2 regions of the Bradyrhizobium sp. 956_D2_N1_4 genome follow, and region 2 is predicted to be linked to the other one. Evidence: predicted binding sites of a transcription regulator. Region 2 holds the regulator's gene; the other holds the start of a gene.
What was found. The regulator HrcA, encoded in region 2, represses chaperone genes, less so after heat shock. The targets are predictions, from matches to a motif close to GTTAGCACTCNCNNNNNGNGAGTGCTAAC.

Region 1 (4,758 bases), 1.5 Mb from region 2:
TCGACCATGTCGACATAGTCCTCGTTCTGGGCGTCGAAGCCGAAGGTCTCGGACTTGTTCTCCAGGATCTTGCCGACCACGATCGAGCCTTCCACGCCCGCGTTCTCGGAGATCTGGCGGATCGGGGCTTCCAGCGCCTTCAGCACGATGTTGATGCCGGCCTGGACGTCGGCATTGGCGTTGGTGAGACGGCCCACCGCCTTCTTGGCCCGCAGCAGCGCGACGCCGCCGCCGGGGACGATGCCTTCCTGCACCGCGGCGCGGGTGGCGTTGAGCGCGTCCTCGACGCGGTCCTTCTTCTCCTTGACCTCGATCTCGGTCGCGCCGCCGACGCGGATCACCGCGACGCCGCCGGCGAGCTTGGCGAGACGCTCCTGGAGCTTCTCACGGTCGTAGTCCGAGGTGGTCTCCTCGATCTGGGCCTTGATCTGGCCGACGCGGGCCTCGATCTCCGGCTTCTTGCCGGCGCCCTTGACGATCGTGGTGTTCTCCTTGTCGATCACGACCTTGCCGGCACGACCGAGCATCTTCACCGTGACGTTCTCGAGCTTCATGCCGAGGTCCTCGGAGATGAGCTGGCCGCCGGTGAGGATCGCGAGGTCCTCGAGCATGGCCTTGCGGCGGTCGCCGAAGCCCGGCGCCTTGACGGCGGCGACCTTGAGGCCGCCACGGAGGCGGTTGACGACCAGGGTGGCCAGCGCCTCGCCCTCGACGTCCTCGGCGATGATGACGAGCGGCTTGCCCGACTGCACCACGGCTTCCAGCACCGGCAGCATGGCCTGCAGGCCGGACAGCTTCTTCTCGTGCAGGAGGATGTAGGCGTCCTCGAACTCGGCGGTCATCTTCTCGGGGTTGGTGACGAAGTAGGGCGACAGATAGCCGCGGTCGAACTTCATGCCCTCGACGATGTCGACCTCGGTGTCGAGCGACTTGTTCTCCTCGACGGTGATGACGCCCTCGTTGCCGACTTTCTGCATCGCCTGGGCGATCATCTTGCCGATGGCGGCATCGCCGTTGGCCGAGATGGTGCCGACCTGGGCGACCTCGGAGGAGGCGGCGACCGGCTTGGCGCGCTTCTCGATGTCCTTGATGACAGCCGTAACCGCGGTGTCGATGCCGCGCTTGAGGTCCATCGGGTTCATGCCGGCGGCAACAGCCTTGGCGCCTTCGCGCACGATGGCCTGGGCCAGCACGGTCGCGGTGGTGGTGCCGTCACCCGCGGTGTCGTTGGTTTTGGAGGCGACTTCGCGCAGCATCTGCGCGCCCATGTTCTCGAACTTGTCCTCGAGCTCGATCTCCTTGGCGACGGTGACGCCGTCCTTGGTGATGCGGGGTGCGCCGAAGCTCTTCTCGATGACGACGTTGCGGCCCTTCGGACCGAGCGTCACCTTGACGGCGTTGGCGAGAATGTCGACGCCGCGCAGCATGCGTTCGCGCGCGTCTCCGGAAAACTTGACGTCTTTGGCAGCCATTTCTTCAATCCCTCGTGTTTCGTGATGTGTCTGCCGCTTGCGGAATGACCGAATGCCCGGATCGCGCGATCCGGGCATGACATTCAGCGGCTGTTCAGGCTGGCGGCTTTAGGCCATGACGCCCATGATGTCCGACTCCTTCATGATCAGGAGCTCTTCGTTGTCGATCTTGACCTCGGTGCCCGACCACTTGCCGAACAGCACGCGGTCGCCGACCTTGAGGTCGATCGGGATCAGCTTGCCGGCCTCGTCGCGGCCGCCGGGGCCGACGGCGACGACCTCGCCCTGGGACGGCTTTTCCTTGGCGGTGTCCGGAATGATGATGCCGCCCTTGGTCTTTTCCTCGGCGTCGATACGTTTGACCACGACACGGTCATGCAGCGGACGAAATTTGGATTTAGCCATGACGTTTCCCTTTGGAGGCTCGCTTCGGAAGGAATGGAAGTGGGTAGGGGCGGCGTCCGTCCACCCTCTTGCCGAGGATCGAACGGCGCGCTTAGCAATCGGGCTTTCCGAGTGCTAATAGTGCGCCCGGAAATATGGCTTGGCCGCGATCCTGTCAAGCAAGGGTGGTTAAGCGATTGGTGAGGCGGATATAGGATCGTGTCTATAGAAACATATTGGTCGCGCTGGCGTATAAAGGACGTCATTGCTCCGACAGCGGTTTTGCGCTTGGCTGCAGGAGGGATGCGGTCGGGGTCTCATTTGGGGGACGGTTTGCTCGGGGGAATGTCATGATCAGGTCAGCTCACGCACGCACGGTTGCCAATCTGGCGGCCGCCTCCTGCCTGGCGCTGCTGCTTGGCGCCTGTGGCGGCGGTATGAGCCTGCCGTCGTTCTCGTCGTCTTCGCCGCCGCCCGAGGCCGAGCCCGGCACCGGCCCGGAAATGCCGGCGAGCATCCGCGCCGACGAGATCGTCGGCCGCTGGGGTCTCGCCTCGTTCCAGAACCCGGCCGACCGTGCCCGCACCGAGGCCGCGGCCCGGGCGCAGTGCAAGAATCCCTACGTGATCACCGCCGGTTCCTCCGGCGGCGTGATCATGCATCTCGCCGACCAGGCGACGCCGCAGGAGCTGCGGCTGAAGGGCTCGCCCAGCGGCAAGAACTACATCGGCCCGGCGGGGCCCACCCCCGGCGAGCAGGACCGCGAGATCGTCTCCTTCGACGGCCGCGTCCTGATCACCCGCTTCATCGACAAGGACGCCGCCACCCGCTACGGCAACATGGTCTACGTCCGCTGCGCGCCAAGGGCGTAGTCTCTCTACTTCGTCATGCCCCGCGAAGGCGGGGCATCCAGTACGCCGCGGCTTTTCGGTTCTAGCCTCGCAGTTTCTGGAATACTGGATCGCCCGGTCATGTCCCGGGCTGAACATCAAGCCGGGCGATGACAGTGGAGGGGATGCTCCAAAAACAAAAAACGCCGGCTCTCGCCGGCGTTTTGTTTTTCCGTAATGCCGCGCCCGATCAGTCGAACAGCGCGTCGATGTCGTCCTGCGAGGCGTGGCCGACGTCGCCGGCGAGCTTGGGGCCGTTGAGGAGCTTTTCGTCCTCGCTGCGGGTGTCGGCCGGCGCGGGCACATGGGCCTTGATCGCGTCGACGCCGCCCCAGATCTCCATCATCGCATTGATGTGCTGCTCGATGAACTTCATCGTGGTCATGACCTTGCTGATGCGCTGGCCGGTCAGGTCCTGGAAGTTGCAGGCTTCGAAGATCGAGATGACGCGTTCCTGGATGTCGTCGGCGAGCCGCTTCTGCTGATCGGCCGATTGCACCTTGGACATCGCGCTGGCCGCCTGGTCGATCGATTCGGCGGCTTCGAGGATCTGCTGGGTCGCCTGCTCGGTGCCGCCGACGACCGCGCCGAGCTCGCCATTGACCTTGGCCATTTCGCCGCCGTCGAAGCTCTTGCCGTGCAGCGTCGCGATCTCGCGCTTGGTGCGATCGATGGCGTCGTGGATGAGGTCGAGCTCGACCTTCAGCTTCTCGCACTGCTCGATCTGCGCCCGGTAGGTATCGAGCATGGTACGAGCTTCAGAGAGCTCGTGGGCGGTGGAGGCGTCGATCGCCGCCATGGCCGCGCTGCCGGACAAGGGCACGGTGCCCTTCGCCATCTGTGCGCGGATCGCACGCAGCTCCGCCATGATCTCGTTATGCATCGGCGCAGCCTCCTCAATCATTTCGGGGCTGGGCATCTCGCCGACAATAGCCTCCTCGACACGAAAACGTTTGCGGTGAATAGCCATCAGGAACTCCCCCCACCTCACTCACGCGTCTTTGTAGACAGAAGCAATTTAACACGAGGTTCACAGCGGGAACTGTTGCGCGGCCGCACGCGACGGCGCGAAAGGAAGCGATTAACCATGGGCCTGCGGCGTTCATCGAAAATAAACGCTGATCGCCAAATTGCACCCTCGCTCGCGACGTGGTGAATCGAAACGGCTGATACGTTTACCAAACAAAACGGCTTTTGCTCTTTATTGACCACGTCGCGGTCGCCGGTCAGCCATCGGCTCTGCACGACGCATGGGATCTAGACGAAACAGTACAGAGTACGTCGATGTTCAAGAAAATGTCTGTCGCGCTGCTCGGCAGCGCTTGCACCTTCATTGCCGGCGCGAACAGCGCCAGCGCCTTCGACAATAGTGTGCCGAACGATCCGCCCGCGGTGCTCTACCAGCCGCAGGTGCAGCCGGCGCCGGTGCGTGTCGCCTCCAATGCGAATATGGGCGGCGGCTTCATCGAGTTCCTGTTCGGTGACGGTCCCGGCCGCGGCCCGGCCTACGCGCCGCAACAGCCGGTCTATCAGCAGCAGCCCGGCTATTACGACCAGCGCCGCCTGCCACCGATGGGCGAGCCGCAGATGCAGGGTGGATATCAGCAAGGCGCAGGTCTCCAGCAGGAGGCGGTCGATCCGCGCCAGCGTCCGTTCGATCCGAGATTCGAGAAGCAATCCGTCGACTATAGCGGCAAGGAAACTGCCGGCACCATCGTGGTCGATACGCCGAACAAGTTCCTCTATCTGGTCGAGGGCAACGGCCGGGCGATGCGCTACGGAATCGGCGTCGGCCGTCCCGGCTTCACCTGGTCCGGCGTGAAGTCGATCACGGCCAAGCGCGAATGGCCGGACTGGACGCCGCCGGCGGAAATGATCGCGCGCCGGCCCGACCTGCCGCGGCACATGGAAGGCGGCCCGGAAAATCCGCTCGGCGCGCGCGCGATGTATCTGGGCTCGACGCTCTATCGTATCCACGGCTCCAACGAGCCCTGGACCATCGGCACCAACGT
Region 2 (4,758 bases):
ATGGTGCGAAGCGAGCGGCCGATCAGGCGCTGAATCTCGACGGTGCGGCCGCTTTGCTTGCCCGCGGAGGCCTCGCGGCGGGTTCGTTCGGAGGTCGCGCGCGGCAGCATGCCGTATTCGGCGGTGACCCAGCCGCGGCCCTGGCCCTTCAGCCACGGCGGCAGGCGGTCTTCCAGCGTGGCGGTGACCAGCACATGGGTGTCGCCGAATTTCACCAGGCAGGAGCCTTCCGCATATTTGACCACGCCGCGCTCCAGCGTCACGGGGCGCAATTCGTCGGGCGCACGGCGGCTTGGCCGCATGGGAAATCCTCCAAAACTCTCGGAAAAGGGCTATTCGCGGTGCTTGTAGGTGGGGTGAGGGTGGGCGGCAAGGCTTTTTCACCCCCAGTTTTCCACCCCGCAAACGCCACGCTTGTCAGAACCCTCCGGGATGGACAAATTATAAGCGTCTGAGAGGAGTTACCGTCCGTGGCCCATCACGATCCGATCCATCTGATCGCGCCGCGCGCAGGCCTCGCCCAGCTCAACGAGCGCTCCCGCGACATCTTTCGTCAAATTGTCGAAAGCTATCTCGCGACCGGCGAGCCGGTCGGCTCGCGCAATATCTCGCGGCTGATCGCGATGCCGCTGTCGCCGGCCTCGGTCCGCAACGTCATGGCCGATCTGGAACAGCTCGGCCTGATCTATGCCCCGCACACCTCTGCCGGCCGCTTGCCGACGGAACTCGGCTTACGCTTCTTCGTCGACGCCCTGATGCAGGTCGGCGACCTCAATGACGCCGAGCGGCAGTCGATCCAGAGCCAGTTGACGTCGGTGGGTCACGCCCAATCGGTCGAGGCGGCGCTGTCGGAGGCGCTGACGCGGCTGTCCGGTCTCACCCGCGCCGCAGCGGTCGTGTTGACCCCGAAATCCAATGCGCGGCTGAAACACATCGAATTCGTCCGGCTGGAACCCGAAAAAGCCCTGGTGATCCTGGTCGGCGAGGACGGTCAGGTCGAAAACCGCGTGTTGTCGCTGCCGCCGGGAGTTCCCTCCTCGGCGCTGACGGAAGCCGGTAATTTCCTCAATGCGCGGATCCGGGGCCGCACGCTGGCCGAGGCGCGGCTCGAGCTCGAAACCGCGCTCGGCGAAGCCCGCGCCGAGCTCGACCAACTGACGCAGAAGGTGATTTCGGCCGGTATTGCGAGCTGGTCCGGCGGCGAGAACGAGGACCGCCAGCTGATCGTTCGCGGCCACGCCAACCTGCTCGAGGATCTGCACGCGCTGGAGGATCTGGAGCGCGTTCGGCTCTTGTTCGACGATCTCGAGACCAAGCGCGGCGTGATCGACCTTCTGGGACGCGCCGAGACCGCCGAGGGCGTGCGGATCTTCATCGGTTCGGAGAACAAACTGTTTTCCTTGTCAGGCTCCTCCACCATCATCTCGCCCTATCGGGATGCCGCCGGCCACATCGTCGGTGTTTTGGGCGTGATCGGGCCGACGCGGCTGAATTATGCCCGCGTAATCCCGACCGTGGACTACGCCGCGCGCATCGTCAGCCGCCTCCTGGGGGGCTGACCGGCGTTTCCTCCGATCACGGGCGCTTGATTTTCGTGAGCTTAGGCACGATATCCGGGCCAACAATCCCTTGAGACGAGTTCGAGAAGAGAGCCGATGACCGATCGAGACCGGCAGCCCGACGACACGACCCCACCGACCGATGAGCCCGTGGTGTCAAAACCCTACATCATGCCCGACGATCCGGAGCCCGGCTCGGTCGAGCTGTTGCAGAAGGAAGCCGCCGAGGCGCGCGACCGCATGCTGCGGACGCTGGCCGAGATGGAAAATCTGCGCAAGCGCACCACCAAGGAAGTCGCCGATGCCCGCCTCTACGGCATCACCGGCTTCGCCCGCGACGTGCTCGACATCGCCGACAATCTCCAGCGTGCGCTCGATGCCGTTCCGGCCGAGGCCCGTGCCGCGGCCGATCCGGGCCTGACCTCGCTGATCGAGGGCGTCGAGCTCACCGAGCGCTCGCTGCTCAACGCGCTGGAAAAGCACGGCGTCAAGAAGTTCGATCCGCAGGGCCAGAAGTTCGACCCGAACTTCCAGCAGGCAATGTACGAGGTGCCGGATGCGTCGGTGCCTGCGGGCACCGTCGTGCAGGTCATGCAGGCCGGCTACACCATCGGCGAGCGCGTGCTGCGCCCGGCGCTGGTCGGCGTCGCCAAGGGCGGCACCAAGGCTGCGCCGGCTGCGAACAGCAACGAAGTGAACTGAGCGGTGTGATCCTCATCCTGAGGAGCGCGCTCGCGCGCGTCTCGAAGGATGAAGGCCCGGCTCTCGCAGCTCGGCCTGCATGGTTCGAGACGGCGCTGACGCGCCTCCTCACCATGAGGGTCTGGCCGATGTGCGTGCCTTACGCGCTCACCGCGATATCCGCGGACTGAATCCGCTTCACGCCGGCCTTGGCCATGTCGGCCCAGGCTTTTGCGAGCGAACCCTGCGTGTCGATGCCGCGGCAGGCGTCCTCCACCACATAGACCTCGAAGCCCGCCTTGCGCGCATCGAGCGCGGTCCAGGCGACGCAGAAGTCTGTCGCAAGGCCGGCGACGAAGACGCGCTTGATCTTGCGGCCCTTCAGGTAACCGGCGAGGCCCGTCGAGGTCTTGCCGTCGGCTTCCAGGAAGGCCGAATAGCTGTCGACGTCCTTGTGAAAACCCTTGCGGATGATGAGCTCGGCATGCGGGATCGCGAGATCCTTCGACAGCGCGGCGCCGTCGGTGCCCTGCACGCAATGGTCGGGCCACAGCACCTGCTTGCCGTAAGGGAGATCGACGGTCTCGAACGGCTTCTTGCCGGAGTGCACCGACGCAAATGAAATGTGGCCCGGCGTGTGCCAGTCCTGGGTCATCACCACGTTCGCAAAGGCTTTCGCCATCTTGTTGATGACGGGAACGACCTGCTCGCCTTCCTTCACGGCGAGGCTGCCGCCGGGCAGGAAGCAGTTTTGCACGTCGATCACGAGCAGCGCGGAAGCATCGTCCGGCTTGATCGATGCGGCCGCAAGGAGCGCGGTTGGAGCAAGGGCTACGAGAGCGCTTGTCCCAAGCGCCGCGAGGATTTGTCGTCGATCGAGCATCGTTCGCCTCCCTCCAGGATGATCCAACGGAAGGGAAGCCTAGTTCCGTTCGTATACGAACAGAAGCCCGAAAATGCAGCCGGTTCTGTCCAGCGCTTGGGCTAACCCTTGAGACTAACCCTTGGGCTGGATGCCGTCGCGCACGGCGCGGAAGCGGGTGAAGGCGGCTGACCACTGGTCGCGCGGGGCGCTGGCGATGATGCGCAGCGAGGCGCCGCCGCTCGAGAAGCGAATCCACTGCACCACGGTCACGGGCGTCTTGTCCTTGCCGCTGACGCCGTCGATCCGGGTCTCGAAACCCTGCTGGCCGTTGATGCGGATCGGCTCGGACATGGTGACGCGCGACTCGCGCACGCCGGGGATCTGGAGCGCGGCCTCCTGGGCGAAGCGGGCGCGGTCGTCGGCCTGCTGCGGGGTGGCGCCGATCAGGCCGAGGATCATGAACGGCTTGGATTCATAGCCCGAACTCTCATTGCCGTCGGCCAGGATGATGCTGGAGCCCGGCGCCAGGGTGCGGATGTCCTTGAAATCGGCGAGATCGGTGATCTTGAACGGCATCAGCCCGATCTGCTCTTCGGCCGAGACCTGCTTGCGGGTGACGGCGCTCGCAAACATCTGCCGCACCGCCTCGTCGGTGTAGATCTTGGTTGCGTTCTCCGGGATCTGCACCGCGACATAGCCGGAGAAACCGGCGCCCGGCACGATCATCGAGTAGCGCTTCACCGGCGTCTCGCCGGCCTTGCCGCTTTCCATGGTGAAATAGGCAAGACCCGCGGGGGTCTCGATCTTGTCCTGCTTGACGCCGGCGGTGCCGCCGGGATTGGAATTGAAGGCGCTCACGACCTCGCCATAGGCCGCCGGCGGTAGCTCGGTGATCAGCACCTTGACGCTGCCGTCCTCGCTCTCGAAGCCCGGAAACGTTTTGGCCGTGCTCAGGCCGACCAGCGGCACCATGCCGAGGCGCAAGCCGGGCGGGAAAACGGCATCGGCCGCAAGGGCGGGAAGCGCCGTGGCGACGAGGACGGCGAGCGCGGCGAGGGGGCGAATGAGCTTCATGGGCACTCTGATTGGTTCACATTGAGGCCGTTCGATGGTCGGCCATTGGGCCGCTTTGTCGCGCAAAGCCGCCTTGATGGCGGCGGTCCGGCCGCCCGCCTTTTAACGGGTTTGGCCCGCCGGTAACAGGGCGGGGCAGATCACGGTGGCGGGGGCCGGCTGACGCCTGAACCTGTTAATAATTCCTCACCCGCAAGGGCGGTTGAGCCCGGATATGATCTTCCAAAACCCAATGTTTTCATGGCCGAAACTTGCGTTCGGTCCTTGCGGGCCCCTCCCCCCCTCCTATATGAGCGTCAACCATCGCAATATCGCGGATGTTTGATCTTAGGGGGTTTGGAGCGGGTGCCTCTTGGGCCCAGCCAACCTGCCGCAAAAACAAGGATATCAGGACCATGGGAAAGGTCATTGGGATCGACCTCGGCACCACGAATTCGTGCGTCGCCGTGATGGATGGCAAGAACGCCAAAGTCATCGAGAATTCCGAAGGCATGCGCACGACGCCTTCGATCGTCGCCGTGACGGACGACGGTGAGCGCCTCGTCGGCCAGCCTGCCAAGCGCCAGGCCGTTACAAATC

Region 1: the regulator HrcA is predicted to act here: its motif matches at 1,968-1,996, upstream of AB7535_RS43310 (co-chaperone GroES).

The regions. Positions count from the first base shown of each region.
Region 1 is NZ_CP197237.1:9,138,261-9,143,018, forward strand. Features, by position in the region: gene groL (chaperonin GroEL) at 1-1,472, opposite strand, end outside; gene AB7535_RS43310 (co-chaperone GroES) at 1,581-1,877, opposite strand; gene AB7535_RS43315 (hypothetical protein) at 2,207-2,728, shown strand; gene AB7535_RS43320 (protein phosphatase CheZ) at 2,937-3,716, opposite strand; gene AB7535_RS43325 (L,D-transpeptidase) at 4,031-4,758, shown strand, end outside.
Region 2 is NZ_CP197237.1:7,685,123-7,689,880, forward strand. Features, by position in the region: gene rph (ribonuclease PH) at 1-302, opposite strand, end outside; gene hrcA (heat-inducible transcriptional repressor HrcA) at 471-1,559, shown strand; gene grpE (nucleotide exchange factor GrpE) at 1,656-2,261, shown strand; gene pncA (bifunctional nicotinamidase/pyrazinamidase) at 2,401-3,123, opposite strand; gene AB7535_RS36350 (hypothetical protein) at 3,238-4,179, opposite strand; gene dnaK (molecular chaperone DnaK) at 4,575-4,758, shown strand, end outside.